3 regions of the Bacillus aquiflavi genome follow, and region 3 is predicted to be linked to each of the others. Evidence: riboswitches for the same ligand, from Rfam matches in the RefSeq annotation. Region 3 holds a riboswitch; each other region holds the start of a gene.
The links. A riboswitch is a leader RNA that binds a small molecule or an ion and turns the genes downstream of it on or off. The one in region 3 is predicted to bind cobalamin.
Positions count from the first base shown of each region.

Region 1: linked by a shared signal. The riboswitch ahead of K6959_RS07215 (acyl-CoA thioesterase) and the one ahead of K6959_RS00100 (ABC transporter substrate-binding protein) in region 3 are both predicted to bind cobalamin.
Region 2: linked by a shared signal. The riboswitch ahead of K6959_RS08300 (ribonucleoside-diphosphate reductase subunit alpha) and the one ahead of K6959_RS00100 (ABC transporter substrate-binding protein) in region 3 are both predicted to bind cobalamin.

Region 1 covers NZ_CP082780.1:1,456,257-1,466,712, forward strand. Annotated here, with positions in the region: gene K6959_RS07200 (LL-diaminopimelate aminotransferase) at 1-1,170, opposite strand, end outside; gene K6959_RS07205 (polysaccharide deacetylase family protein) at 1,414-2,211, opposite strand; gene rodA (rod shape-determining protein RodA) at 2,391-3,566, shown strand; cobalamin riboswitch at 3,989-4,182, shown strand; gene K6959_RS07215 (acyl-CoA thioesterase) at 4,310-4,801, shown strand; gene K6959_RS07220 (reverse transcriptase domain-containing protein) at 4,873-5,733, opposite strand; gene K6959_RS07225 (hypothetical protein) at 6,328-6,519, opposite strand; partial or broken gene K6959_RS19800 (mechanosensitive ion channel family protein) at 6,623-7,711, opposite strand; gene K6959_RS07235 (YkvI family membrane protein) at 8,056-9,108, opposite strand; gene menC (o-succinylbenzoate synthase) at 9,182-10,291, opposite strand; gene K6959_RS07245 (GNAT family N-acetyltransferase) at 10,324-10,456, opposite strand, start outside.
Region 2 covers NZ_CP082780.1:1,739,630-1,750,085, forward strand. Annotated here, with positions in the region: gene K6959_RS08275 (AAA family ATPase) at 1-221, shown strand, start outside; gene K6959_RS19075 (hypothetical protein) at 437-790, shown strand; gene K6959_RS19080 (hypothetical protein) at 795-1,070, shown strand; partial or broken gene K6959_RS08285 (DUF2935 domain-containing protein) at 1,416-2,217, opposite strand; gene K6959_RS08290 (thioredoxin domain-containing protein) at 2,570-4,639, shown strand; gene K6959_RS08295 (ribonucleotide-diphosphate reductase subunit beta) at 4,754-5,797, opposite strand; gene K6959_RS08300 (ribonucleoside-diphosphate reductase subunit alpha) at 5,819-8,071, opposite strand; cobalamin riboswitch at 8,214-8,404, opposite strand; gene K6959_RS08305 (alpha/beta fold hydrolase) at 8,624-9,400, shown strand; gene K6959_RS08310 (bacillibactin exporter BcbE) at 9,803-10,456, opposite strand, start outside.
Region 3 covers NZ_CP082780.1:15,415-25,870, reverse strand. Annotated here, with positions in the region: gene K6959_RS00150 (cob(I)yrinic acid a,c-diamide adenosyltransferase) at 1-424, opposite strand, end outside; gene K6959_RS00145 (bifunctional adenosylcobinamide kinase/adenosylcobinamide-phosphate guanylyltransferase) at 438-881, opposite strand; gene K6959_RS00140 (histidine phosphatase family protein) at 833-1,447, opposite strand; gene cobS (adenosylcobinamide-GDP ribazoletransferase) at 1,417-2,208, opposite strand; gene K6959_RS00130 (cobyric acid synthase) at 2,205-3,008, opposite strand; gene K6959_RS00125 (bifunctional adenosylcobinamide kinase/adenosylcobinamide-phosphate guanylyltransferase) at 3,001-3,585, opposite strand; gene cobD (threonine-phosphate decarboxylase CobD) at 3,567-4,643, opposite strand; gene cbiB (adenosylcobinamide-phosphate synthase CbiB) at 4,600-5,583, opposite strand; gene K6959_RS00110 (adenosylcobinamide amidohydrolase) at 5,580-7,049, opposite strand; gene K6959_RS00105 (FecCD family ABC transporter permease) at 7,051-8,112, opposite strand; gene K6959_RS00100 (ABC transporter substrate-binding protein) at 8,075-9,052, opposite strand; cobalamin riboswitch at 9,191-9,384, opposite strand; gene K6959_RS00095 (DMT family transporter) at 9,485-9,841, opposite strand; gene K6959_RS00090 (DMT family transporter) at 9,807-10,178, opposite strand; gene K6959_RS00085 (GNAT family N-acetyltransferase) at 10,368-10,456, shown strand, end outside.

The sequences.
Region 1 (10,456 bases), 1.4 Mb from region 3:
CGGTTGAAGAAATAGACCACTTTGTGGTAACTGAGAAACAGCCTTTTGAAGTTTTTCTTCACTTTGGACTAAGGCAATTCGTACATAACCTTCACCAGATGGTCCGAATGCAACGCCAGGGGTAACAACAACATTTGCTTTGTCAATCAGGGTAAAAGCAAAATCAGTTGAATTCCATCCTTCAGGAATTTTCCCCCATACAAACATTCCTCCTTCTGGTGCATCAACGTTCCAACCGATAGAACGGAGTCCGTTAACAAGTAAGTCTCTTCGTTTTTGATAAACGATGCGATTACTAGTACATATCGTTTTTGCATGTCGTAAAGAAGTAGCGGCTGCCTTTTGAACAGGAAAAAAAACACCATAGTCTAAATTCGACTTTAGTTGGGCGAAAGCTTTGATCATATCTTTGTTACCCATTAAATATCCGATTCGTGTCCCAGCTAAATTTAACCCTTTTGAAAGCGAATTGATTTCCATTCCAACTTCCTTTGCACCTGGGACAGATAGAAAGCTCACTGGCTTTTTACCGTCATAATAAATTTCAGAGTAGGCAAAATCGTGAAGAACAATAATATTATATTTTTTCGCAAAAGCAACTAATTCGACAAAAAAGCTTTCAGTTGCAAGGGTAGGAATTGGATTCCCCGGATAATTTAAAATAATCATTTTTGCTTTTGCGGCAATTTCTGCTGGGATTGCTTTTAAATCTGGGAGATAGTTGTTTTCTTGCAATAACGGCATTAAATAACATTCAGCGCCAGCCATTGCTACCCCTGTCGCATAAGCAGTATATCCGGGATCAGGAACAAGAATGTAATCACCGGAATTTGCAAATACCATCGGTAAGTGAACGAGTCCGTCTTGTGAACCCATAAGTTGTAACACTTCATCTTTTGGATTTAAAGATACATTGTACGATTCTTTATAGTAGTCCGCAACTGCTTCAGCAAACTCATCTATACCAGATAGTGTATAACCATACTGGTCTTTTTTTACTTCCTCCGCTAATTCATCCATAATAAATTGAGGTGGAGATAAATCGGGGCTACCGACACTTAAATCGACAATGTCACAACCCTGTTCTAGCTTCTCCTTTTTATAAGCAGCTAATTTACTAAAAATTGATGGTTTAAATGCTTCCATTCTTTTTGCCAACTGAATCTCCAATTAAAATACCTCCATTATTTGAATAATTATGAATTATTTTTAATTTATATTAACATATTTCGTCCTTTTTAGCGATGAAAAAATGAATGCACGCATTTAAAAAGAAGGGGGAAGCTCCTTCTTCTTTAGACTGTTTATATCCGATTATATGAACGTTGTTTCTAGCTTCGTCTCGTATTCTGAGAGGAGAGAAGATGCTAATTATTTGACTTGTCTGCAAGGTGAGAAGAGGAACTCCTCTTTTTAAAGATGAAAAAGCTGCGGAATGGTGACAAATGTAAATCCATCTTCCTGCAGTTTAGGAATAATGAGCTCTAATGCTTCTACTGTTCCAGATAAATCTTGAGTCCAGTGGCCGCCATCATGGAAAAGCACAACAGCTCCAGGATGAATATGATTAAGGACATTATTTTTAATTTGTTCTGCAGGAAGTTGTTTCCAATCATTGGAATCAACAGACCACATAACAGTCGTTAAATTTAATTTTCCCAACTCAATCGTTTGCTCCCGCGTTAATGATCCAAATGGAGGTCTAAATAATTTAGGTTTAATTCCGACAATTTTGTTCAATGCCTTTTCTGTTTCTGCAATTTCCCATTTCATTTGTTCTACGGTAGCTTTACCTAAATTAGGATGCCAATACGTATGATTTCCGATTGCATGACCTTCCTGAGCAACTCGCTTTACAATATAAGGATATTTTGAAACTTTAGCCCCCATCATAAAAAAGGTTGCCTTTACGTTATATTTTTTTAATACATTCAAGATTTGTGGTGTGTACTTTGCACTAGGACCGTCATCAAATGTAAGCGCAATTTTGTTCCCGATACCACGGATCACGACGATATTAGGGAATTCTTGCTGTAACCTCCAAAAAGAGACAGGCTTTTGCACCTGGACGGTTAAATTTGAGTGATGTTCAGGTTGTTCATTCTCGCTAACATGAGTTTCACTTATAGGTTCGGGTTTTTTTCCTGTCCATCCAGATAAGATCATAATAAAAGATAAAAAAATAATAAAAATACAATTTTTTTTCTTCATCCATTGACACCCCTTTTACAAACTTTCTTCTTATTTACTTATTATTAGTTTAAATTTGCTGTTCAATGTATCTTTTTATCAAATCTGATTTTTTATGATATAATGTTATTTCGAGTTTTTTATTTATGATCACGTTCTTAAGGCTTACGTTTAAAGAAATGCATGTTAAGGAGGATAGCATGGAAAAGAGAACAACGTTTCAAGCTTTTTCTAATTTCAGGCTTGATCAATCAATTATTGTTTGTTTATTACTCCTTTTTATCATTAGCTTAATTACTGTATATAGCGGTTCTGGTCAATATGCGCCAAGTGACCCTTACTTTTTTTTGAAGCGCCAAATTGTATGGTACATTATTGGACTTATCGTTTTAGGTGCAGTTATGACTTTTGATTATGAGTTATTGCCGAATTTTTCGCTCATTTTATATATTATAGGAATTGTGTTATTAATTGCGGTATACTTTTTCGGTATTGAGAAGAACGGTTCCCAACGTTGGCTTCAACTAGGAGGATTTTTACTTCAGCCATCAGAATTTATGAAAATCTTCCTTATCATCCACTTGGGGGCTCAAATAGATAAATTTAAGAAAAATTATCAAAATTCGTTCAAAAATCATTTAAAGCTTACGGTAACTTTATTTGCTTGGAGTATCCCACCGCTTTTACTTATTTTGAAACAGCCAGATTTAGGGACCTCATTGGTGATTATATCAATTGTATTCTCGTTGTTATTTGTTGCGGGTGTTTCTTTTAAAATTTTACTTTCGTTAATTGGGATCGGTTCATCTGTAATTGGTTCATTAGTTTATTTGCATTTTTTTCATTTTGATTTCTTTTCTAAAATGATTAAACCTCATCAACTTGAAAGAATCTACGGCTGGCTTGCACCTGAACAATATGCTTCAAGCTACGGCTACCAACATTTACAAGCAAAAACAGGTATCGGGGCTGGTCAAATGACCGGGCTTGGTTTTATGAATGGGGTGCAATCGCAAAGCGGCAGGGTGCCAGAAGTACATACTGATTTTATTTTTACTGTAATTGGTGAAGAATTCGGATTTATCGGTGCATCCATCTTAATAAGTATTTACTTTATTTTATTTTTCCGCATGATTTCAATTGCTTTAGAAGCAAATAGTGAGTATGGTACTTACATTATAACTGGGGTCATTGGTTTGTTAGCTTTTCAAATTTTTCAAAATATTGGGATGACCGTCGGTTTAATGCCGATAACAGGATTAGCCTTACCGTTTATTAGCTACGGAGGCAGTGCACTTTTAACGAATATGATTGCACTTGGACTCGTTTTGAATGTAAGAGCACGAACGAGAAAGTTTATGTTTTCTTCGTCATAGTTTCTTTTCTTATTTTTATTAAAAAGATTCATTTTTATCGTCCTTGATGTATATGATAACAATGTGAGAAAAAATCACTTGGTACGGGCATACCAAGTGATTTTAAAAAAATGTCTTATTTTTAGTTTACAAGCGCAACGATTAAAGAGAGAAAAGTGACGATGAAAAACAAAAATGTAAAGAAAACAAAGTAAATTTTGTTCATCTTTTCACCCCCTTTTATTTATGTATATGCATGTTGTTTTATGACATTCTTTTATTAGCAATATTTGTATAGTGAATATGTACTATTTTTCGTCCTAAAAAGGGCGTTTTTTTCTTTTTGTCATTTTCTTCGCTGTTAAAATAGGCATGATCATATAAAAACAATAATTGACATCATTTTCTGTACATGCTAATCTAGTTTTTATATTTCAACAATTAAATATTAGTTGGAATCAGGTTCCTTGAAAGAATACTTTCGAGGATTAAAAGGGAAGTTCGGTGAAATGCCGACACGGTCCCGCCACTGTGAAAGGATAATGCGCGGCAAAAATACCACTGATCGTTAGATTGGGAAGGTTGCTGCTCACAAATGATCCTTAAGTCAGGAGACCTGCCTGTTTCAGCAACACTGATAACCTACGGGAAATAGGGAGGTGTTATATAATATGTCTGACATTTATTTAGCATTTCTAATTTTCTATGTGAACAAATTAGGAGTGCTATTTTATTTGCAATAAATAGGGGAGTTGAATTTTAGAATGAAAAGTATTAGCGATCAAGCAAAAACAGTTTCTCAATCTCGAACGTATTTAACAGACCTCGTATTACCATCAGATACGAACCATCATGACACAATTTTTGGTGGAAAGGTAATGGCTTATGTAGATAAAATAGCCTGTATCGCAGCGATGCGCCATTGCCGTAAGCCTGTTGTTACCGTTTCAACTGATTCTTTTGATTTTTTGGCACCTATTAAAGCAGGTGAAGCGATAAGTCTTGAAGCATATGTTGCCTGGACTCATCGCACTTCAATGGAAGTGTTTGTTAAAGTAGAATCAGAAAATTTATTAACAGCTGAGAAACGATTGACTTCCCGTGCTTATTTGACGATGGTTGCGTTAAATGATCAAGGAAGGGCTGCATCTGTTCCACATGTGATTCCAGAGACCGTTGAGGAAAAGAGACAGTACGACCAAGCTTGGGAACGTTACAAAATAAGAATGAAGCGAAAGGAAAACTCAATCGAGTAGAGAGGAAAGTTATTTAACTTCCCATCCCTCTCACACCACCGTACGTACGGTTCCGTATACGGCGGTTCAACTTATATTGCAGTATGAACTTCTAAGTAATAATCTAAGGCAAAGGGGATTCCTCTTTGCTTTAGGCGTTTATTTGATAATGCTGTTTGAACAACTTTCGATAGCCCTATGTACCGATATCCTTTTCGGCAATAGGTCAGTCCTTTGGCTTCTTCTTCAGGTATACCCAATTGAATAAGTGATTGGATTCGCTTCTTATTACTTTTCCATTGTTTCCAAATGATGACTCGTAACCTAGAGCGCAATTTCGCATCAGTAGTTGTGAGTATCTTTTTCAACTTCGCGATTTTAAAGTAGTTCACCCATCCGTAAATAACTTGTCTTAATTTCATTATCCTGTTATTTAGGGAGATTCCTTGGTTGCGTTTCGTTAGCTGTTTTAGCTTTCTTTGGAATTTCCGTACCGAATCTTGATGCGCTCGTGGTTGATATTTTTTCGTATGCGTATCATAATAGAATCCAAATCCTAGAAATTTCGTATTTCCTGGTCTTGATATTCTACTTTTCTCTGCGTTTACGATTAACCCAAGTTTCTTTTCGATAAAATTTGTGATAGATTTCATGACACGATTGGCTGCTTTTTCACTTTTGACGAAGATGATGCTATCATCCGCATCTCTGACGAAATTTAGATTTCTTGCTTCTAATTCATTAAGCATGATGTTGCTTAATAGCGGACTCAGGTTACCACCTTGCGGTGTTCCAATGGGAGTGTTTTCACGTTTCCCATTCACCATTACTCCACTTGTTAGATATTTTCGTATGAGTGATATGACATCGCCATCCTTGATTGTATAAGAAATTATTCTCATTAACTTATCATGATGGACAGTATCAAAGAAGCGTTCTAGGTCAATATCAATTAACCACGTGTTGGTTTCTGCTGACTTCTCACGATAAACCTTATTCGACCAGTTTTCTTTATAGGGGACTCCTCAACTGTTCGTGAGACCTCCCAAGGTAAGACATTTATCTTTCCTCTTTTTATCTGCCTGATTTACTTCACAGAGTTACGCACATCTTTTGGACTTTGACTTGTTTAGTAGTCTTATCCTTCTGTAAAGCCTTGGTATCAGATTTCTGTTCGTCAGACCAAGATTTTGGTACACGCTTCCTTCAGCTCTTGCCTCACGACAAGCACCTTGCGCTTCCCTAGTGGTTGGATGATGTGTTCCCCCACAGTGGACTTGCACCACCTAGATAAATGCCATGCCTGGCACACTAATAAAAAGCCAAAGGCTAATAAATGACCTTTGGCCGTATACTGTTAACAACCGTTTCATTTTTCGTCTATAGGCTTTAACAGCTTGAGAAAATGATGTCTTAAAATTTTCGATTTGTATACAAAAAACTAATATTTGAATGGATTCTCTAGTCAGTTGAGGCGCAAGCAACAAGGTCGAAGGGAATAGAACAGGCATTCATGAGTCCGTTTGTCAACAGTCTGAAATTTATGTTCATAAATTTTCATTTTGCTGATGAATTTCGTCACTGCCAAGAAGTTCATTTGCATATTCCAAATCTTTATGCTTATTTACCGAGTTTCCATGATGATAGTTCTCTTTATTAATTGTACCAACATCAGTTCTAATCGTTATTTTCGGTTCTTCCGGTATGTTTGATAGTGTGGAGTTTTCTTTTTCTTTCACTTCCAATTCACCTTCCTTAAAAGTGTTACCATTATTTTTTGTGAATTGAATGATCAATATACTAAAAAGCTGACAGCATATTTAGCCATCAGCTTTTTATTTATTAGGCACGGTCTTTTACTGCCTTTGTTTCAGAATCAGAGGAAACGTATAATGTTCTGCTAGGGAAAGCAATCGATGCTTCTTCTTCTTCAATAATATCCATAATTTTAAAATTTATTTCTTCTTTTATTGTTAAAAAATCTCCCCAATTTGTTGTTTTTGTAAAAAAGTATAAAAAGATATCTAAACTGCTTTCATTAAATTGATCGAACTTAACGAAAATTGTTTCTTGATGAATGTCAGGGTGAGAACGTAGCAATTCCTCAATCCTTCTTACTATTTTCTCTATTTTTTCTTTAGGTGTGTCGTAAGTAAGACCTAAATGAAAAGAAATTCTTCGTTTCCCCTTTTTACTCCAATTAGTGATTGTTTCAACAGCTAAAGTTGCATTCGGAACTGTTACTAACGCTTGGGCAAACGTTCTTACTCTTGTGCTGCGGAAACTAATTTCTTCCACTGTTCCTTCAACACTGGGAGTCATAATCCAATCACCAATCGAGAAAGGCTTCTCCGTAATAATAACAACGCCGCCAAAAAGATTACCGAGCGCATCTTTTGCAGCCAATGCGACAGCCAGACCACCTAAGCCGAGTCCGGCAATAAATTTGTTTACGTCATAACCGAATTCTTCTGCAATCATACTAATCCCAATTGCAATTATAATGAAGCGAATTGTTTTAGATAAAAACGGAATTAACATTTGATCAATTTCAATATTTAAGCGATTGTTCAGCTTCCTAAAAAGTAACGAAGATGAAGAAGAGAAATTGTACAGTCCCCAGATCACGAGCACAATTAAAGAAGAACGCATTAATTATAAAAATAGTGGGTTTTCATGATTGAAATATGGGAAATATCTAGCAGAAAGATAAATTCCTATAATAATAAAGAACCAGCGAATTGGGTTTTCGAATGATGTTAATAAGTGAGTAAAAAAATCAGTCGGTTTTTTTTTACTTAGTCGTAAAATAATTTTAAATATGTATTTTGCGAATATTTTCCTGAAAATAACGAATAAAAGAAAAATACCAATTGTAATAAGGATTTTTACTAAAGTATCGTAAGTTAAGTACTTCTCAACAAAACTCATAAAACTCATAAAACAAAACTCCTTACGTAAAGTGAAACTTTATTAAGCGGGATTCACTTGATTATTAGTTGTGATGAATAAAGGGAAGAGCAAAATTATTTTATCATACTTTTTTTAGTGTGACATATAGATTTTTATCAAATTTCGCACTTTATCATAACATATTCCCACTTAGTAAAAAAGTGATATGAAAAATTGCACATAAAAATTTATGTGCTTAGACTATTTGACAAGCAAACTCATGAATGATAAATTTTCTTCGCTTTCGCCTCGTTACTCGGGGGCAACGACTAGTAAACGTTTCTAAATATACTTTGTCTAAAATCTAAAGCACATAAACTTTATTATATCTTACTTTTCCACTTTTTTAGCCATGATAGAAAAATTGTTATCATTAACACAAACCCTAAATAACCAGTTATAGGATAAACAGTACTAACAAGCGTGATGAATCCGATAAAGCTAGCAGCAAAAGCTAGAACACCAGTGAAGGCAACTCCAGGTTTAAATGCTTTTTCTTTAGGCGAAATAAATCGTGCCGTAAAAGCATACAGCATCCCGACAGACGTATTAAAAATCATCCCAAGTAAAGCGAGTGACATTAAATCACCGACAATAGGGGAGATTTCTGAAGCTATTAATAGTGTCGGCATTTCAATTCCATGAAGGCGATCTAAATTAACAAACATTCCTACATTAATTAATAAAATAAATAAACCTAAACCGATGCCGCCAATGAATCCACCTTTGCCGGCAGTTTTTCTATCGTCAACAGCCCCTCCAATTACTGATAGCATCGCAAAGCCGGCTGCCAAATTATAAGACACATACAAGAAAGCGCCTAGAAGCCAATTGGGAGCTGACGCTTCATAATCTTTCGCAGCCATCTGAAGGTTTGAGAAGCTTGCATCACTCGTAAAAATAGAATAACCTGTAATAATAAAAATAAGTAATAATAAAAACGGAGTAATACTACTTATGACATAGATGACTTTTTTAATATTTAAGCATAAAGTAGCGATTGTTAATAACGTCATAATAATGCTTCCGACAATAGAAGGCATTCCAAATTGCTGCTGAAAAATAGATCCGCTTGCAGCAATCATAACGACTGACACGCCAAATAAGAAAAAAGTGACTAATATATCGACGATTAATCCTAGATGCCGGCCACAAATTTGATAAAGTACTTCTTTATGTGAAATTGTTTTTAAATCTGAACCAAGCTGAGTAATTTGCATTCCTAAAAATGCAAATAGGAAAGTAGCAACGAGTGTGCCTAACATTCCGAATATTCCGAAGCTCGTAAAAAACTGTAAAATTTCTTGCCCTGAAGCAAATCCCGCTCCAACAATTAATCCGATATAAGCACCTGCAATTTGTAAACTCTTTTTCATTTTAATCCCCCATTATTTTGAAGAAACTAGTTGGAATATTAAGAAAATTTACTAAAAAGTAAGGAGCATCTCCTTACTTTTTAAAGGTTTTCTTAGCAACAGTGAACATGTCAACCGCTTTCATGTTGATATCATAGCCAATCCCTGGTTTATCTGGAACGGTAATCATTCCATCATGGACAGTTACTTCTGGTTCGATAATGTCTTGCTCCCAGTAACGGTTAGAAGCAGCAGTGTCCCCGGGCATTGTAAAGTTAGATAAAGTTGTAAGAGCGATATTATGTGCTCTGCCAACACCAGCTTCAAGCATTCCACCGCACCAAACTGGAATCCCTTTTGTCAAACATAAATCATGAATTTTTTTAGCTTCTGTTAAGCCGCCTACTCGGCCGATTTTTATATTAATAATTTTACAGCTTCCTAGACTGATGGCTTTTCGCGCATCCTCTAAAGAATGAATGCTATCATCTAAACAGATTGGAGTCTTCAGTTGTTTTTGAACAACTGCATGATCAACAATATCATCTGAAGCAAGGGGCTGTTCAATCATCATTAAGTCAAATTCATCAAGCTGTTTTAACAATTCTATATCTTCAAGCTGATATGCAGAATTGGCATCTGCCATTAGAAGAATCGAGGGAAACTTTTTTCGAATAGCACGAATGACATCTACATCCCAGCCCGGTTTAATTTTTACTTTAATCCGTTTATAGCCGTCCATGACGTATTGATCGATTACTTGAAGAAGTTCATCAATCGTATTTTTAATCCCGATGCTAATCCCAACTTCAATTTTTTTTTTTTCTCCACCCAATGCCTTGGAAAGTGTCATTTGCTGTTTTTTAGCATATAGATCCCAAACAGCCCCTTCAATTGCTGCTTTTGCCATATTATTTTTTCGTATCGGTGAGAAAAGTTGATTTACTTCATCCGGATGATGAATGTTTTTATCAAGTATTAATGGGATTAAAAAATCCTCTAGCATGTGCCAGTTTGTTTTCATCGTTTCTTCATTATAAAGGGGGGCAGTAAAGGCAACAGATTCTCCCCAGCCGCGTTTCCCATCTTCATCAACGACTTCAACTAAGATAAAATCTTTATCTTGCATTGTTGTAAAGCTAGTTTCAAATGGAAACTTCATTTTCATTTTCATCTGACGTAATGTAATTTCTGTTAATTTCATTATTTATCCCAACCTTCTCTTTTTTAGTTTGCCTAGTCTAACGCTAACTCTTTGTTTGTTAATACGTAATAGTTCACGGGTTCATCTTGTGTTTTAACAATGCTTACAGCAACATAGTTATGTTGAAAAGCGCTTTGAAAAAGCTTTCTCGTTTTTAATCGCCAA
Region 2 (10,456 bases), 1.7 Mb from region 3:
ATTTACACATGATTTATGGCATGGATTATTTACAACCTGAAAACTTAAAAAGACTTAAAAACCGAAATGTCGGGAAAAAACAGCGCCATACACTAATGGAATTCAGTCTTGGAATTGAAGGTGTAGAAAGGTTTGTTCATAAGGATTCAATTGAGAGAATTCATGAATGTGTATTAGCTACTCTTGCTTTAGAAGCAGATCCAGTAGATCCTCGTCTTTAATGTCTAAAGGAAAGCGACGTGTCGCTTTCCTTTTCGCAAGCATTTTAAAAGGGATAAAGTACTCGACTACTACGTGTGTCGTTCTCATTCAGATAATCGAAGTAATGAAAGTACAAGATCAAACTATTTCTATTAATGACCGATTCTTATGATAGCTTACGTTTGTAAAAGATAAAGAAATAAGTGTTTCTACTAATATGAAGGGCTGTGTGTGAATGGAAGAGTTTTATTATTCTAAAAAAAAGAAAATTCGCGGCTGGAAACGACATCAGCGAAAGATAGAAAGTTGGAAACAAAATGTAATCGAAGATTTAGATATGAATTACATTCGTGAGTATCAAAGGGATTACGCAAAGTTGTGGATTCACCCCTTTTATTCTTTCATCCGCAGAAATCCTCCCAATTGGTTTAACCGTTTATTATTAAACGAAATGATAGATGTATATCTAAACTGGTATCAAAAAATGACAAAAGAAAATGAAGACTTTTACCTGAAAATTTGGTTATACGAGCCAGATTTTATAAGCTCACAAATTGTTGTTTCATATAAGGCTTGGATAAATTATTAACGATATGACTAAAATATTTCCCATCCATAAATATAAATCATTAGAGGATAAATTATCTCTGTTTGATTGGGAATTACACATTGATGCGGAGATATATTGGGAATCAGAACTTAAAGAAGAGATAGAATTAGGATATAGAACAAAAGCTGATGTAGAAGAAATAAGAAATAAAGCTTATAAAACCGAAAAGGTTGGACTCGGAGATGACGTACTTTATAAGGTTCATACTGGAGATGTATGGTTAGGAACGCAAAAAAAGGGGAATATCCTACAATATTGATCCCCTTTTTTGTCCTAAAATGAATAAATAAGAATGAGGTGTAAAAATGATCAGAAAACCATTTAATAAAGATTTTTAAGAACGCATTACATAGAGATGATGGAATGTTAGGGATTCCTTTTCTGTAAAAATTTGATGGAAAAATAACAATAAAAGATATCCAAAAACGTCTTCATGATCTTCTAAAAATAGCGAAACACTTTTTCGTGAATAACTAGCGATATTTTAGCATTCATCCTGAGAAATGCAATGAAAGTTTATCGAAGCGGTTATCACAAATAGGTAAATTGTCCAAAAAGTAAGAAGGTAAGACTTGGCTTTGGCATGTTTATAAAAGAGAAAGAGTTATTTTTGTTCCCTTGAAAGACTAACTTCAAATAAATTTATGATTTCTAAAAATCTTTCCGCTTCTCTAAAAACATGATCTGCCAGAAGGGGATGAATATTACTTTTAATGCGACAGGCGTCTATTAGCTCTTTAGCTGCTTTCTTAAAGTCCCTTAGCGATTTGACTGATACTTTGTTTTCGTTTAAAAACTGGCTTAATATAGGTTTAGTTTCAGATTGCGGTCTCATAAAATCTAAATCAATTGCCTGAAAAACCAGCTTGTCAAAATCATCACTAAACTCTCTTGCTTGTTCAACTAACTTACGTTCAGAGGGATCTAATAGATGGCCAATGAATTTAGCATGGTCTGCCATTATCTTGAGAAAGAAAATATTTTCCTCAATAATAGCTTCTCGTTTGGGCACTAGTTTCCCTTCGTTAAGTTCCTTTAAGCGATTTGAGAAATAGGCGGCCTCTCTGCTTATATGATCAACTAATAACGGATAATTATTTGAAACAATTTCACAACGCAAAGTTAATCCTAATATTTTCCTTTTGTAGTGCCAAATAGAAGCAGCCGCTTGATAAACTTCGCTATTAAAAGCTTTTACTTGATGAATGTCTGAGTTTTCATTGAATTTAGCTAGTTTTTTTTTTTTCCTGAATTCTATCAAAAATAGTAATAAATTGATGTGCTTCATTAATCAATTGTTGCTGATCACTTGAAAAACCTAAACTTAAAAAGAAAGCATGCTCTTTCATTATTCTAGACCAAAATTTTATTTCATCTAATGACCTGACTACAATTGGATTTGCCAAAATGTCACCCCCATTTAATACTTCTATACATCTATATGTGGATGAGATTTTGTCCTATTTCTTTTAAACAATTATTTATGTCTCGGTTTTAGCACCTGTCTTTGTGCCAGCTTTGTAAATGCAAGGATAAGAATGTATAGATAATGTGTATATGTAAAGATTTGTAGCTGTCTTTCTGCGTAAATAATTGAAATAGCAGTTATGCTTAAGTATGGGGTAACCTTTTTTTTTTATGTTTAAGACTCATGTCGAATAACTTTAGCTTCGAATACTACCTAAAATATGGACAAAAAGGTGCATTTAATAAGGTTATTAGTGGTAAAGTAATACAAGAGAGGATGGTGATGCCTTTATGTCAACTAACAAAAAGCCCAATAGATTAATTGCTGAAAAGTCTCCGTATTTATTGCAACACGCCTATAATCCAGTGGAATGGTATCCATGGGGGCAAGAAGCTTTCGAAAAAGCGAAGGCAGAAAATAAACCAATTTTTTTAAGTATCGGCTATTCGACCTGTCACTGGTGTCACGTTATGGAGCGTGAATCGTTTGAGGATGAAGCTGTCGCTAAGCTCATTAATGAACGATTTGTTTCGATAAAAGTAGATCGGGAAGAGCGACCTGATATTGATTCTGTTTATATGAATGTTTGCCAAATGTTAACAGGTCAAGGCGGCTGGCCGTTAAATGTATTTTTGACGCCGGATTTAAAGCCATTTTATGCCGGGACGTATTTTCCGAAGGAAAGCCGTTACGGTCGTCCCGGTATTGTTGATGCCATTACACAATTGTCTGATAAGTATCATCATGAGCGTGAGCGAATTGACTCTGTTGCCGGGCAAATTACCGAATCATTACAGCAAGCGGCAAAACGGACGGGAACGAAAAAGCTTTCAGCACGTATTCTTCATAAAACATATGAGCAGCTTTCAAATAGCTTTGACAGTATATACGGTGGTTTTGGGGGAGCACCAAAATTTCCGATTCCTCATCATTTAATGTACTTGCTACGTTACTATAAGTGGACAGACGCTGAGCTTGCGCTTAAAATGGTCGAGAAAACACTTGATAGCATGGCAAATGGGGGAATTTATGATCATGTCGGCTTCGGTTTTGCCCGCTATTCGACAGATCAAATGTGGTTAGTTCCTCATTTTGAAAAAATGCTATATGATAACGCTCTTCTTCTATATGTTTATAGTGAAGCGTATCAAGTAACGAAAAAAGATACATATGAAAAAATAGTTGCGGAAATCATTCAATTTATTAAAAAAGAAATGACTGATCAGCACACGGCTTTTTATTCAGCACTTGATGCAGATAGTGAAGGAATAGAAGGGAAATATTACGTTTGGTCAAAACAAGAAGTCATCTCAATACTTGGCGAACAGCTCGGTCCGTATTATTGTGATCTGTATGATATAACGGAGAATGGGAATTTTGAAGGAAAAAACATTCCCAATTTGATACATACGAATGTACTTAGCGTGTCAGAAAAATACGGCTTTACAGTTGAAGAAGGAAAACAGCAACTTGAAAAAGCGCGACAGCGGTTGTTTGAGGAACGTTCAAAGCGAGCACGACCTCATCTTGATGATAAAGTGTTAACTTCCTGGAACGCACTGATGATTGCTGGACTTACGAAAGCGGCCAAAGTATTTAACAAGGAAGAATATCGTCAGCTGGCAGAAAAAGCTTTTTCTTTTATCGAAAATACGATGTTCCGACATGACCGTTTAATGGCACGATATCGTGAGGGAGAAGTAAAGTATGAAGCATATTTAGATGATTACGCTTTCCTTCTTTGGGCGGCTATTGAACTGTATGAATTAACTTTTGAAGTTCACTATTTACAAACAGCACTTCGGTTAGCGGAACGAATGAAAGATTCCTTCTGGGATGATGAGAAAGGCGGTTTCTTTTTTACGAGTAAAGAGGCAAAGGCTGTTCTTGTGAGGGAAAAACAAATTGCCGACGGGGCTCTTCCATCAGGAAATAGTGTTGCGGCCGTTCAGCTTATTAAGCTATCTCATTTAACGGGAGAGATGAAATGGCGCGAAATGACGGAGAAAATGCTGACGACGTTTGAACAAGATGTATCAAGCTATGGAGCAAGCTTCACTTATTTTCTCCAAAGTATATTACTAATGGAAATGGGGCTAAAAGAAGTTGTTATTCTTGGAAATAATCCGGACGTCATGGAAATGCTGACAACAGTGAGAAAACAATTTTTACCAGAGACGATCGTCTTAAATACAGATGATCCAAAGCGTTTGGAGCATGTATCTCCATTTGCGGGTCAATATGAGAAGATTGCAGAGACAACGATTTATATTTGTGAAAATTTTGCCTGTCAACAGCCGTTAACAGATATTAATAAAGCGCTTGAAGTGATCATTGAAACGCCGAATCAGAATGCTTGATAAGTTTTTCAAAAAAATTTGTCAATTGAGGCGGAAGTAACTAGAGCGACGAATGCAAGTGAGAGATCAACAATCCAAAGCCCGTTGCGACAACGGGCTTTCTTTCATTATTTACTACAAATCATCAAAACCATTATCAACATTATTCACTTTTACATATTGCCGTGATTTTTGCTCGAAAAAGTCTGATTTTCCTAAATCGACTTCTTCATAAGCGATAATCCAGCGCAGCGGATTTGTCCGATACCCTTCAAATGGACGGTTAAAGCCGAGTTGATTACAGCGAACGTTAGCATAAAATTTTACATAGTCTTCAACATCCTGCAAAATGATGCCGGGGATTTTATTCCCAATAATATACCGCGCCCATTCGATTTCTAATTCAGCTGCTTTAACAAACGTTTCTTCAAAAAAATTTGCTAATTCTTTCGTATTGTATTGTGGATATTGAACAAGCACTTCTTTAAAAATTTTCACGAACAAGTCAACATGAATTTGTTCATCTCGATTAATATAGTTAATCATCGTACTCGTTGCGACCATTTTTTGATTTCGTGCAAGATGATAAAAAAAGGCGAATCCAGAATAAAAAAATAATCCTTCGAGCACAACATCAAATACGATCGATTTTAAGAAGTTTTCGACTGTTGAATGTTCAGTGAAATGTTTATAACCGTTTGTAACAAAATCATTTCGTTTTTGTAAAATTGGTTCAGTCCGCCAAAATTTAAACACTTCGTCTTGTTTTTGTTTTGACACAAGACTTGATAAGACGTACGAGTAGGAATGATTATGGATTACTTCTTGCTGTGCTAGTATAATCATTAATGCAGATATACTTGAATCTGTTAAATAATCCGCAACTTTGCCGGCATAATCTGTTTGAATGCTATCAAGCATTGCAAGCAAACCGATCGTCTTTAAAAACGTCTCTTGTTCGTGAGCTGTTAATGTAGGAAATTGCTTCATATCTTGAGACATGTTAATTTCAAATGGCGTCCAAAAGTTTGCTAACATTTTTTTGTATTTAGGATAAGCCCATTTATATTGGACATCATCCCAATTTAAAATATTTGAACATTCCCCATTAATAATGGCTGTCGCTCTATTTGGAGCTGTTTTGTTTGTGATGGGTCTTTTAATTACTTTTTCAGTCATGATTCATTCTCCTTTTCACTTTTAACTAGAACACGAATCGCAATCTTCAATTTCCGATGAAGTGGAACGTAAGTAATAGGTTGATTTTAAACCGCTTTCCCAAGCATCGAGATGGAGGGCTAGCAATTCTTTCGCCTTGATCGTGTTTTGGATATATAAATTAAAGGAAATTGCCTGATCAATATGGCGCTGGCGTTTCGCATTTTGCATTATGCTCCAATGCTGGTCAATTAAATGGGCCGATTTATAGTACCAAGTCGTATATTCTGATAAATCAGGCGCAGTGACTGGAAGCTTATAATCTTTTTTCTCCTCTGAATAAAACTTTTTAAAAATCGGATCAATACTCGGAGTGCTGCCTGCAATTAGCGCTGTTGAAGCATTTGGGGCAACAGCCATTAAATAACCGTTGCGAATTCCATTTTCGCTCACCTTTTCCTTCAGCTTGTCCCAAGGAAGAGTAGAGTGATGACTACAATAATTTCGTTTTGTAAAATAATCTCCTGTACTCCAATCAGAGCCTTTAAAAACTGGGTATGCGCCTTTTTCAATTGCAAGCTCCATACTTGCTTCAATCGTGTAGTGGGCAATTTGCTCATAAAGAGTGTCGGCGTAACTAACTGCCTCATCACTTTCCCATTTTATATTCTTCTTTGCGAGAAGATGGTGCCACCCGAACGTTCCAAGTCCAATTGCACGGTATTTTTGATTTGTAAGCTTTGCTTGTAAAACAGGAATATCATTTTGATCGATTACATTATCAAGCATGCGAACTTGAATCGGAATGAGACGTTTTAACACGTCATCTTGAACCGCTTTTGCTAGATTAATAGACGAGAGATTACAAACGACAAAATCTCCAGGCTGCTTTTCAACAATGATTTTTCCGTCTTTCACAACTTGTTTACATACATTTGTTTCACTTTGGTTTTGGGCGATTTCTGTACAAAGGTTCGTACAGTAAATCATTCCGAGATGATGGTTAGGATTTTTTCTATTCGCTTCATCTCGATAAAACATAAACGGAGAACCTGTTTCAAGCTGGCTTCTCATGATTCTCTTCATGACTTCGATTGCCGGGACGGTCTCTTTTGAAAGAAGTGGATGTTTGGCACATTGGAAATACTTTTCACGGAATGAACCTTCACCGCGTTTTTCATCATAGAAATCCTCTAATGAAAATCCGAGTACAGACCGAACTTCATGCGGGTCAAATAAATGCCAATCGCCACGCTTTTCAACTTGCTCCATAAATAAATCTGGAATACATATCCCAGTAAATAAATCGTGAGTTCGATAACGTTCATCTCCGTTATTCAACTTAGCATCAAGGAACGAGAAAATATCTTTATGCCATACATCCAAATAAACACTAATCGCTCCTTTCCGCTGTCCTAGCTGATCAACGCTAACAGCTGTATTATTTAATAATTTCATCCATGGGATCACACCTGAGGACGCTCCTTTAAAGCCTTTAATGTCACTACCGCGGCTCCGTATTTTTCCTAAATAAACGCCGATCCCGCCGCCGTTTTTTGATAAATTTGCAATGTCTGTGTTGGTGTCATATATACTTTGCAAACTATCATCAATCGTATCGATGAAGCAGCTTGAAAGCTGTCCCCAACGCTTACCTGCATTCGTTAATGTCGGAGTTGCAACTGTCATATAAAGATGGCTAAGAGCCCAATACGCTTCACGGACGAAATGAAGTCGCTTCTCTTTTTCTTCATGCATCATTAACGTCATTGCAATCACCATAAAACGTTCTTGTGGAAGCTCATAAATATGCCCGCGTCGATCTTTAGCTAAATAGCGGTCAGAAAGCATGCGAATACCGATATAGGTGAATAATTCATCTTTCTTCGGATCAATTTCCTCTCCTAAAGCATCAATTTCTGCTTTATCATAATTTTCTAAGAGGGAAGGGGAATAAATTTCTTTCTCTGTTAAAATTGAAATTAATTCAAAAAAAGAACCGTAAGTTGACGACGTTGAATTCCGATTTGTTTTCGCTTCTTCATACAAGTGCAACAGCCAAATTCGTGCTGCAACAAATGTCCAATCGGGCTCCTGTTCGCTCATATTTGCCACGCACTCAAGAACAAGAAGATGACAAAACTCATCCATATTTTCTCTGTTTACTTGTTCCCAAATGATTTCCGCTCGTTCCTTTAATGAAGTAATGTTTAAATGTGGAAAGCTTTGTTGAACAGAATCAAGCTCTTTCATCCAAGTAATAAAAGCTTCATCGATTGGAGCTTTTACAGTCATAAAGAAAACCTCCTAAAATATATATTCATAGTCATTGAAAATAAAAAAATCCGCTCGGGTCAGAGCGGATCAAACGATAGTAAAAAAGACATCAATTCAAATTTGTACTATCGTTTCATCTTCTCAATCCCCGAAGAATCGAAACTTAAAACAAGCTTTGGCAGGTCTCCTGGCTTGTGCATCGTTCTACTTTAAGACCTTCCCATACATTCCTTTGAAAGCATGTACAGTGGATTTCTTATTTCGTCCGCACTTACAGTTGCGGGGACAGCTCCGGAATTTCACCGGATTCCCTATTAAGTCACGAATGACACCAACTCTTGTCAGTTTTCAATATATAGTATTAAATTTTAATTTCAAATCAATATATTGTGTATTTTATCATACTTCAGTAAAAAGACAATGAAGCTTTGCAAAAAATAAAACAAAGATAATGTTGTTAAAATAGGGATTTTTTATAAAAGGACAACAATGATGAGATTTCATCACATTTTTAACTTAAATTAGGAAATATTAATGAAGACCATTTGTAGTTAGGAAGGTGTAGTAAAAATGCCCTATTTTCAATATAATAAAATAAATATTTTTTTTGATGATAAAGGTACAGGAATTCCGCTCGTATTTATTCATCCTCCTGGAATGGGCCGAAAAGTATTTTATCATCAATACTCTCTCAGTAAACATTTTCGGATTTTAACTCCCGATTTAAGCGGTCATGGAGACACTTCCGGTGCTTTAGAACATGTAACGATGAAAAATTTCGCCTCCGAGATTCGGGCGTTATTAGATCATTTATCAATTGCTAAAGCAGTCATTTGTGGTTATTCTTCTGGAGGATGTGTCGCCCAAGAATTTGCTCTTTCTTATCAAGACCGCACTTTAGGGCTAATTTTGGCGGGCGGATTTCCAGAAATAAGATCAGCTGTATTACGGTATGAGCATCAAATCGGAATGTATTTTATAAAAAACTTTCCAAGTGCTATTAAATTTGCAATTGCCGCTGCTCATACATTAGAGCCGAATTTACGCAATATGTTAAAAGAGCATATGGATCAAGCGAACCGAAAAGTATGGTTTGATTTTTATAATCGTTCATTGCACTTTTCATGCGTGGACAGACTGCCTCAATTAAAAATCCCTTTACTATTAATTTATGGCGCAAAAGATTTCACAAACCAGCATATTCGAGCTTATCGGAGAGTGACTTCATTTCAAGCTGCTTTTATTAAAAAAGCACACCACCAATTGCCCTTTAAAAATTGGCAGCTATTTAACCAAATCATTACTGGGTTTGTTGTTGACCATTTTTCAACAGATGAGCAATCATAATCGGAATTTTCACCCCCTGCCTCAAAGTCAGGAAAAAGAATGATGACCAATAGTGCGGGGGATTCCTCTTTAAATTCAAGTCAACAATAATACCTTCTTAAATGAAATAATCAGGAAATAAAATTGCTTATTAATCAACAAAATATCAGATTAACAAATTACGTCAAAAAACTTAACACAACCCCTCTTCGGTTTAGGTCTTGGCAGTCGGCCTATACATTTGATCGATCGTTCGCAGGGAACAGAGTATATAAACAGTAGTGTTGGATGGCCCCTTGCAGAAGAAGTAACGATTAATTATAATCCTTCAGCTGAATAATAAAGATCAAGTAGAGTCTTTATTATGATGGGGTATTAAGATCTATATTAAATAGCAAAAGGCCTAATGGAATATCATCTGCATTAGGCCTCTTGTTCAGGACGGATCGCTTTAAAGGAAAGAATCGCGGCTAAGACGCATAAACCGCTTAATCCCCAAAATATCCATTTTTCCTGTCCTTTCATGAGCAAAGCAATAACAGGTGGTCCAGCTGCAACTCCGATAAATCTCATTGAACTATAAATCGAGGTAATCGTTCCCCGTTGGTCTTTCGCTATACCTTGTGTAATCATCGCATCAAGACACGGAAGGGCTACGCCAATTCCGACTCCGCTAATAAAGAACATAATAATTAAATACCAAAGCTTATCTGAAAGACCTATTAGTGCAATAGAGCTACCTAGTAATAAAATCCCGCCAAATGTAACCCATTTCATTAAAACTTTATTTTCTTTAATCAATTTTCCTGCCGTAAATGATGCGATACATAATGCCCCGAGTGGAATTGCTAATAATAGCCCTTTTTTGACATCCTTCACTTTATAAGTTTCCTCTAAAATTCCAGATAAATAAAAAAGAACACCAAATAATACGAACATAAGAATCCCGCCAATGATAAAAATAGCGGTAATCCATCTTCCATTATCAGCAAAAATCTGCCTAATTTTCTGAATAAACCTTTTAAACGGCAGAACGTCTTCTTCCTTTTTCTTTGGATTTTTTACTAAAAAAAGCAT
Region 3 (10,456 bases):
CCGCTTTTGCTAGCTTGACGACTAATCGTTCTGCGCGACGTGTAACTGTTCTTGCAATATGGATCGATGCCGCTGCCTTAGTTCCTCCTGGTAAAATAAAGCGCTCAAGCTTTGGGGCTTCCTCAATAAATTCATCAATCTTCTCTTCCAAAAAAGTAACCGCATCCTCTGTTAATTTCATTTCCCGCTTTTTTGAAATATTGGCTAAATCACCACCGCAATCAAAAAGCTCATGCTGAATTTTCTCTAAAACATCTAAAATATCTTGAAATTGTTCCCCTTCTAATTGTGTCATTGCTTGACCGACAAAACAGTTCACTTCGTCAACAGTACCGTATGCTTCAACTCGTACATCGTCCTTATCGACACGCCCGCCAATTAAACTTGTCTTTCCTTTATCACCTGTTCGTGTATAAATACGCATTTGCATTACCCCTTTATTTTAAATTTGTCGCTAACCCATACCAAATAACATCAACGCGTTCTGCAACGTTCGCTGCATCTTGAAATGCCCAGCCAGTTACATCACGCCAGCGCCGATCTACTTGTTGCACTGGAACAATTCCCTTTGTAATATCGGATCCAATGATGATCAATGTACGGTCTTGCTTTTGCGCTTCCAAATCAATCCAACCTTGTAAAAAGTAGTGCCATTTTTGGCGGCATGTTTCGATATCTTTGTATTTTTCAACTAATTTTTTTATCCATTGCTCGACCCCTTCTAAAATAAGAAACTGTTCCACATCCCAAAAGACGCTTTCTGGGCAAGCTTCCAGCTCATATGCAGAAATCCATTTGTAATGCTGATGTTCTTTCAGTCGATACCGCTCTTCTACCCATTTTCTTTTGCCATTAAAGGCACCGCCTGTAACGAAGTGCATCGCTCACCCCTCCTAAAAGCAGCTAACGGCCAAATAAGTTCATATCCCTGGCCATGCTGCACTGTCCATTCCCAAAAATCTCGCTTAACTGGAGCGTACGTTGACAACAAATAACGAATGACGCCTCCATGGGTGACAACAGCTATTTTTCGCGACTTCTCCCGAATAATCTTCTCCGTTATTTGATTCCAGCCTCCCTCAATCCGTGTCGTAAACTCAGAAAATGTTTCACCATTTGGCGGTCGATACATAAGCGGATGAGAAAGCCATTTTTGATATTGTTTATAATGCTGTAATTCGTTGAACGTTTTACCTTCCCATTCACCGAAATGAATTTCTCGCAGTTGATTTATTTTTTCATGTGCAACATCACGAAACAAAATGCTAGCTGTTTCCACACAGCGGCATAAATCGCTTGTAAAAACAAGCTCATATGCTTTAAGTTGCGGTTTTAATTGCAATAATTGTTCAACTCCAGATTTACTTAAAGGTGAATTAGTCCAGCCGATATAAGCTCGACGTTTATTATCATCAGTTATCCCATGACGAAATAATGTAATAGCCAAACAGTCCTCCATAATACAGCCTCAGCTCCTTCCACAGAAGCGCCTAATACGTCACCAGTAATCCCGCCAAACCAGCTTCTTATTTTATAAAAGAAAAAAATGGCTAAGAAGACAATGACTAGTAATAAGATGAAACCGCCGAAAAGGGCATCCTTATTAAAAATAGCTAAAAGAATAAAGACGATGAAGAAATAAAAAGGGTAAATCCATAAAGCAGTCTTGTCAGCAGCTTGTTGAAGAAAATAGCCGAGTCCTTCTTTTTTGGCAGTTTGAATTGATAAAAGAAAATATCCCATCATACTTCTGCTTAAAAAAGGAACAAGCGCCACTAAAAAATAAGAGCTAGGCTGCACAAATAAAGTCACTTCATAGAAAAAGAAAAAGCGGCTGCTTAATAAAATAATGACCGAAAGAACACCAAATGCCCCTACACGGGGATCTTTCATAATCTCAAGCCGTTTCTCTTTCTCACGATAAGAAAAAAAGGCATCGCTCGTGTCGATCCAACCATCAAGATGAAGCCCGCCTGTAAAGATAATCGTGAACAACGTAAACAAAAACGCAGAAGCAAGAGGTGTAAATGGTGTCCACTGAATAAGGCCATACAAAATACTGGCGTAAAGTAAGCCTTGCAATATTCCTAAGATCGGAAACATTTGAACTGATCGTTTCACTGCTTGTTTATCCATTGATAGTTGAAATGGAATCGGTATACTCGTAAAAAACTGCAAATTAATGAAAAAGCCCCTTATCATATTCATTTTTCCCGCCAGCTAAACATAAGATTTTTTATTTGTTCCCAATCAAGATGATTTTTCACATAGTTTGCAATGATATCATAATCTTCTGGCTGCTTTAGTTGTCTATCTACAAATGGAAGAACCCCTAAAACAGGAATTCCGGTCTTTTTTTCTATTAACTGTATACCTTCTTGAAATTGTGCAGGATCCCCATAAAATTTATTAATAATGATTCCTTTTATCCTCTCTCGCTCTTCCTTAGATAGAAGGGCTATTGTCCCGACAACGCTTGCAAACACACCGCCCTTATCAATATCGGCGACTAATAGTACTGGAACGTCTGCAAGCTCCGCGATTTTCATATTCACTAGCTCTCGCGATTTTAAATTTAACTCAACAGGGCTTCCTGCCCCTTCCATAATAAGCACTTCATATTGATCCGTTAGTTTCGTTAACGACGTTTCGATAGCAGCAAGACCGTTTTCATAAAATGAGTCTCGATCGTGCTGACTAGATAACGTGCCAGTCGTCTCGCCAAAGAGCACAACTTCAACTTGGCCATGATTCGGCTTTAGCAAAATCGGATTCATCTCAACACTCACTTCTGTCTTAGCAGCTTTTGCTTGAATTTTTTGCGATATGCCAATTTCTTTCTTATCTTTAAGTACGAATATATTATTTGTCATGTTTTGCGACTTAAACGGCGCAACGAGCACTCCTTCGTTTGCCAAAAGACGGCAAAAAGCAGCGACAATAAAACTTTTGCCTACATGTGAAGCCGTTCCTTGCACCATAATACCTGTAATTAGAAATTTACTCATTCAATCGTTCTCCCTTCATCAGAACATGTATACCCGCTTCAACTAAAAAAGCTTCATCTGCCATTTTGACAATTTGCTGATGAATAGATCCGAGGAGCCGTCCATATGTTAAGCTCGTTTCCTCATGAATCGGTTCATTTAACAGTTCATTAGAGACAACGACCGTCACAATGGAATTGTTCTTTAATTGAGCAATATTTGCTACGATAGACTGCTCAACATGATTTTGAAACTTCTTGCTTTGCCATTCCCCTGTTTCATAATGACTAAATAGTTCATTATCCAGTAACGTTGTAACACAATCAAGCAAAACAACGTCCCGCTTCGTAAAGTGGGATGCTAAGGTGCCTAAATTAAGAAAGCATTCCCACGTCTTCCAAGGAATCGGACTGTTTTGCCGCACTAATTGATGGCGTCTAATTCGCTCTTCCATCTCATGATCCGCTGCTTGTCCACATGCAATATAATGTAGTCTCCCGCTTGTTTTTTCAGCATATGAAGTCGCCAAACTTTCCGCAAACGAACTTTTTCCGCTTCGAACACCGCCGGTAATAAAAATTAACTTTGCTTGCGCCATTCTGTTAATGCCTCTGCTAATTGGTTATGATCTTCAGCCTGTTTCACTGCCAACCTTAGCCAACGGCCTTCAATACCGGGAAAGTTTGCCGTATGTCTTGGAATGATCCCTTTTTTAAGTAAAAAGCGAAATAACGGAAGCTGATCATGTGTATGCGGGTCTTTCATTAAATAAAAATTCACTTTTGATGTAGAAACGATAAATTGCAGTTCTTTTAAGGTACGAAAAATCCTTTCTCGTTCGTTCATAATATAGTTCTGTGTCTTTTTTACATATGCTGACTGCTCAATGGATACTTCCCCAATTTTTAAAGCAAGGGCATTGACACTCCAATGAGGTTGAAAAGCTGCCAGCTTTTGAATCGTTTTTGGCTGGCTAATCACATATCCAAGCCGAATCCCAGCAATAGCGTACATTTTCGTTAACGAGCGAATGATTATTAAGTTCGGAAACTTCGTTATATAAGTGACTAGTGAAGAATATTCTGCATAAAAATCATAAAAAGCTTCATCGACAATGACATGAACATTTTTTTCATTGCATAGCTGCAGCAACTTTAACAGTGCAGCTTTTGAGTAAGTAACCCCGGTTGGATTATTTGGCGTGCATAAAAATATCGCATCGACATGAGCGAGCTTTGACAATAACACATCAACGTCTAACTCCCAATCACCTTCTTGTAAAAGATGATAAAAAATATGACACCGGGATGCTCTGCAAGCCGCTTCATATTCCGAAAATGCAGGCTGAACAATTAAGACTCTTTTCTCTTGCAGCATCCGAGCGATAAGGGTAATTAATTCTGCTCCGCCATTTCCGACTAAAATCGACTCCTCGGCTACACCGTCTTTGTTTGCAAGCTTTTGCTTTAATGATATCGTTTTCGGATCAGGATAATCATTGATGGCATCTATCCATTCATGCCAACGCTCGCCAATTATTTTTGGCGGTCCAAATGGATTCGTATTGACACTAAAGTCGATATATTTTTTAGGAAGAGACATATTGAAGCTCTCATATAAGTATTGCGGATTTGATCCATGTGTAGGCCATTGCAAATGTCATTCCTCCTAACAATAAAAACAATAAGAATAATAGTGAAGTGCGTTCTAACAAAGTATTTACTTTTTTAATATGACTTGCTTGTATCGGAACTAGGGGATCACCCATTTTTGCTCTATGCGACACAACACCTTTATACGTATTTTTCCCGCCTAATTGAATACCGAATATAGCCGCTGCAGCGGCTTCAGTCCAACCGCTGTTTGGACTTGGGTGTCGTCTTGCATCGCGAAAAAGAATGGACCAGCCTGTTTTCACCTTTGTTTGTTCATGTTTCATGCTCATTAACATAACAAATCCTGTTAACCTGCTTGGCAGCCAATTGACGAGATCATCAAGACGTGCAGACACCTTGCCAAACTCTTCATATCTTTCATTTCGATAACCGACCATGGAATCACACGTATTAATTACCCGGTACATAACCGCAAGCGGTGCTCCGCCAATTAATCCCCAAAAGAGTGGGGCGGTTATGCCATCACTCGTATTTTCAGCTACTGTTTCAATCGTTGCTCGCGCGATTTCAGCCTCAGTTAAATTTTCTGTATCTCTGCCGACAATATAAGATAATTTTGTTCTCGCTTCATTTAAATTACCATGAGTTAAAGGTTCATACACTTCCATCGCAGCCGTCTTTAAACTTTTTTGGGCAATGGTCGTTGAAATGATCACTGCCTCACCAATTATTCCTGCAACTAAATGAAGCTGATATAACAAACTAACAAACATCGCCGTCGCAGTGACAAACGTCATGAGAACGGCTGTGACCATGAGAAATCCATACAGTCTTCGCTTCTTTCCCTTGTTCAAGCTTTTTTCTAAAAAGGCGATCATCCTTCCCATCCATCGAACTGGATGAGGCCAATGAGGCGGATCACCTATTATTTTATCGATTATGAAAGCGAGCGTAATCGCTGTAAGATGTTGAATGATCATCGTTGTTTCCTTCTTCTATTTTTTTCAACTGCCTCAGTCAAACAGTGGTAAATACTTTGACTAATCAATTTTCCAAGAGGCGTAATTGAACCTGCATATTGCAGCATTTTTCCCCGTTGAGTTGCAGCGATTAATATGCTGTCAGTTGATGTCCCTGTCGCTTGTGATCCAGTAAGCGGATCTTTAATATCCTGCTCCTGCATTACTTTTACTTTCGTTTCAGTCGCGGTCACAATACTTTGAATAAATGCCTCATCTGAAAGATGACCATTAATAAATATCCACATATTAATCGTCCCAGGTATCGCTTGCGATGAGTGTTCCTTACTTCTTGTTACGTCAACCGCATTCGATACTCCTGCGGTCACGACAACAAAAACGGAAAAATCATCTCTTTCAAAAAAGCGGTATGAAACATCTTCTAAAAACACGGCTGTCATCATTGCAACTGTTTCTGAAGGATTTATTTTTTTGGTGCATAAATATTGGCACATTTCTTCATGGTGATGGCGACAATCATAATTTTTATCAACATGACGATTAACGAATGTACTATGCCAGCCTGCTCCAGAGCCAATTACACCAGAAGATATCGTTCGGAGCGGTATTGGGGACATGAGCTGAATGATTTCTTCACTTTTATGAAGAAATCGTTCATCAATGACAATTTCCTCATGGTCCTCTTTTTGCTTATCTGGCATTAAAATCATTTGTGGACGCGGAACTTTCGGATGCGGGTGCTTCTCAACTTTTGTTTGATAAACGGCTCGTATCCGTTCTTCCTTTAAGACTTCATTTGGAAAATGAACGATATTTTTTTCGCCATTTTCCAGTAATAACAATCGATCACAATATAATCCGGCTAAATTTAAATCATGGAAAATTGAGATGACTGTTAAACCTCGTTCACGTGTCCATTTTTTTAATAGGTCTAGTAATTCTTTTTGATATGATAAATCAAGGTGATTTGTCGGCTCGTCTAATAATAAAATTTCTGGCTGCTGTGCAAGTGCTTGCGCTAAAAAAACCCTTTGCCGTTCACCACCTGATAGCTGATGTAAATAATGTGCCTCATATTTATTAATACCTGTCTGTTCCATCACTTCACACACAATCGCTTCGTCTTCTTTAGTCCACGATTGAAACCAACCGCTTTGATGAGCATAACGGCCAAGTGACACCGTTTCTTTTACTGTGTAAGAAAAAGTATCTTGTGTGAGCTGCGGAAGAACTGCAACGAGCTTAGCAAACTCTTTAGGAGAATATGATGTAAGCGGTTTTCCTTTTACAGTAATCGTGCCTTGCTTCGGCTGCAAGATGCCGCTGACCATTTTTAATAATGTTGTTTTACCGCTGCCATTAGGTCCTAAAACTCCAAATAGCTCTCCCTGCTCTACATGAAAGGAAAGATCATGTAACACACTCGCACTTGAATACCCTCCTGTTAAATGTTGTATCGTAAGCATGTTATCCCCTTCTCTCCATTCGTCTTCTTAGCAAAATAATCGCAAAAACTGGAGCACCTATTAAAGAGGTAATCACACCAATCGGCAATTCGATCGGTGAAATAATCATTCTGGCGACTAAATCTGCCAAGATTAAAAAGGCACTGCCCGTTAAAATGGATAACGGTAAAAGATGTTTATGGTCAGGTCCCCATAACAATCTTGTCAAATGAGGGATGACAAGACCAACAAAACCAATCGTCCCTGATACAGCAACAGCTGCCCCAGTTAATACCGAACCTGCCAGTAACACCGTCATCTTCCGCCTACGGACATCTACACCTAAATGTTGCGCCCGTTCTTCTCCAAAAGACATCGCATTCAATTCTTTTCCATTTAACATGAGTAATAAAGAACCGAATATAAAGAAAGGTAAAATAATGCCAACATAATTCCAACCTCGCATCGACACACTTCCTAGAAGCCAGCCAATAATTTGCCGAAGTTCCTCACCTGTTAACGCTATCATTAAAGAGATGAGTGCACCTAAAAAAGAACTAAAAATAATTCCTGTTAAAATAATCGTTTCCACTTTCATCGAACGATCCACTTTCCGCGCAAAAAAGAGCACGGCAAAGATCGTCGCAATGGAAGTAATAATGCTAAAAATCGGCAATGTAAAGCCCTTTAAAAATGGCACAGATAAATGAAAAAATAAAACGATCACCGCGCCGACCGAAGCCCCTGATGAAACACCTAACGTATATGGATCCGCTAATGGGTTACGTAGCAAACCTTGGAAAGCCGCTCCGGCAATTGCGAGAGATGCTCCAACTAAACCAGCTAAAATAACACGAGGCAAGCGAATATTCATGACGATATTTCCATACATCGGATCGAGCATTTCAATTGAACCTATCTGAAACACTTCGAAACCAATGATTTGGAAAATATTCACGATCGGAACAGATACTGTCCCGATCGATATTCCTAATAACACTGCCGTAAAAAGAAACAGCCCTGCCAATGTGTAAGCAAAGATCTCATTACTCTTTAAAAACGTCTGGATAAATCGCTTTTGCAAGCTGCTCTACTCCTTCTGCCAGCCTTGGACCTGAACGATTCACAATATCTGCGTGAACATCAACTACTTGTTGATTTTTCACAGCCGGTACATCTTTCCAGCCTTCACGACTTAATACTTGTTCAGCTGGATTGTCTACATAATATCCATATGTAGTGACAATCACATCTGGATTAAGTTCAATAATTGCCTCTTCAGTTAATTGAACCCATCCTTCTTGTTCTTTTGCCGCATTTTCAGCATTTACAATTTGAATCATTTCATCCATAAAAGTGTTTTTCCCTGGCGTGAAAATTTCCGGGGCAGGAGCCACTTCGATAAAGACTTTTTTCTTGTCCTTAATTTTTGCTGTCTTATCTTTAATCTCGGAAACTTTATCTTTCATGTCTTTAATTATTTTTTCGGCTTCTTCTGTTTCTCCGGTTGCTTTTCCAATCATTTGAATAGACTCATAAACTTTATCAAAATTTTGAGCATCATTTACGACAAGAACTGTAATCCCAGCGTTGCGAAGCTGTTGTAATCCTTCTGCTGACTTTTCTGAATTAGAAGCATGGGCTAGTACTAAGTTAGGCTTTAATGAAATAATCTTTTCAATATTAAAATCCATTCCGCCAATTTTTTCTTTTTCCAAAGCTTCTTCTGGATAATTATCATAATCGTTTACACCAACAATATGATCTCCCAAACCTAAAGCAAATGCGATTTCTGTATTACTTGGCATCAGTGAGATAATTTTTTCTGGCTTTTCTTCAATGACAACCTCATTACCATCACCATCTTTAATCGTAACTGGGAATGAAGCTTCTTCCTTTTGTCCAACATTTGTTTCTTGTTGCTTTTCATTTTGTGACTCTTTCGGCTTTTCCGCGGAGTTACATCCAACTAATAATCCGAATGAGAGTAGTAATACGAATATAAAAGAATAATACTTTTTCAATGCTGTTCCTCCCTATTTTTCCATAGTAAAGACAATTAAAAAACATCTCCCGTCTTGATGGAGATGTTAATCGGAGTCTTTATAAAACATTGTAAAAATAATCATATGCCGACTGACACCTCCCTATCCTCGTAGGTTTTTGGTGCACAAGAAATAGGCAGGTCTCCTGGCTCATGGTCATTGCTTGCCGCACCCTTCCCATACATTTATTAAAAGCACAGTGGGCACATCGCAGCTTGCTACCATTTACAGTGGCGGGACCGCGTTGGATTTTCACCAACTTCCCTTTTAAGTCTTCAATAAAGGAAGACACCTAGCTCTGTGATCATTATGAAATTTTCCGCTTGATCAAATTATACACGAGAATAAAGTTTATGGGGAATATTTTTTATTCATAAAGCTTTAGACTTTAACAACTAGCAGGAGTTTTTATTAAGAACTAACTAGCTTCAGCCCAACACCGCCGCAAATAATCATTCCGATAAACAAAAGGCGCTTCCAACTTTTTGATTCCATAAAAAAAATCATTCCATATAAAACACTCCCTGCAGCCCCAATCGCTGACCAAATAGCATACGCCGTTCCAATCGGAATGTCTATTAAAGACTTTGACAAATAATAAAAACTAATGATTGCCGAAATAATCGATAGAGCTGTATAACGCTTTACTGTAAAGCCTGCAGAATATTTCATAAAAACAACAAATCCAATTTCTCCAAAGCCAGCAACTAATAAGTAGAACCAAGCCACTGTTTTAACACTTCCCTTTAACCTTAGTTTCTTGCTCATCTGAAGATGACATCACTAAACCAATTATGCCGCCGAACAGTAAGGTTAAAAAAAATAACTTTAAAACACCGCCATCTTCATTCAAAAATAAGATCCCGATTAATACTGTGCCTACTGCACCGATTCCAGTGAAAACAGCATACGCCGTCCCCATAGAAATATCACGCATCGCTTGAGAAAATATCCAAAAACTTACAATGATTAACACAATCGTTATAATACTAGGAATTAATCTTGTAAATCCATTTGAAAACTTTAAACCAAACGCCCAGCCAATTTCTGATATTCCTGCAATAAATAAGTAAACCCAAGCAAGACGTTTATTTTTTCGATCCATTGATAAACCCCCCTACAATTGCAATAGACCATCTTTGTAATCTATTATAAGATTAAGCTGTATTGAACTTGTATTTCCTTTCCATCATAGCTGAAAAGACATGTGAAACGATAGTCTCACACAAATGAGTCTAAAACAACAATATTGTTTACCATAGCATAAAAACAATAAAAGGGAGTGGGTAAAAAGATGGACAGTTTTATCCCAATTATTCACGGAAAAAAAGTGACGCTGCGAAGAAAAACTGAAAAGGATTTGCAAACTCTTTGGACATATAT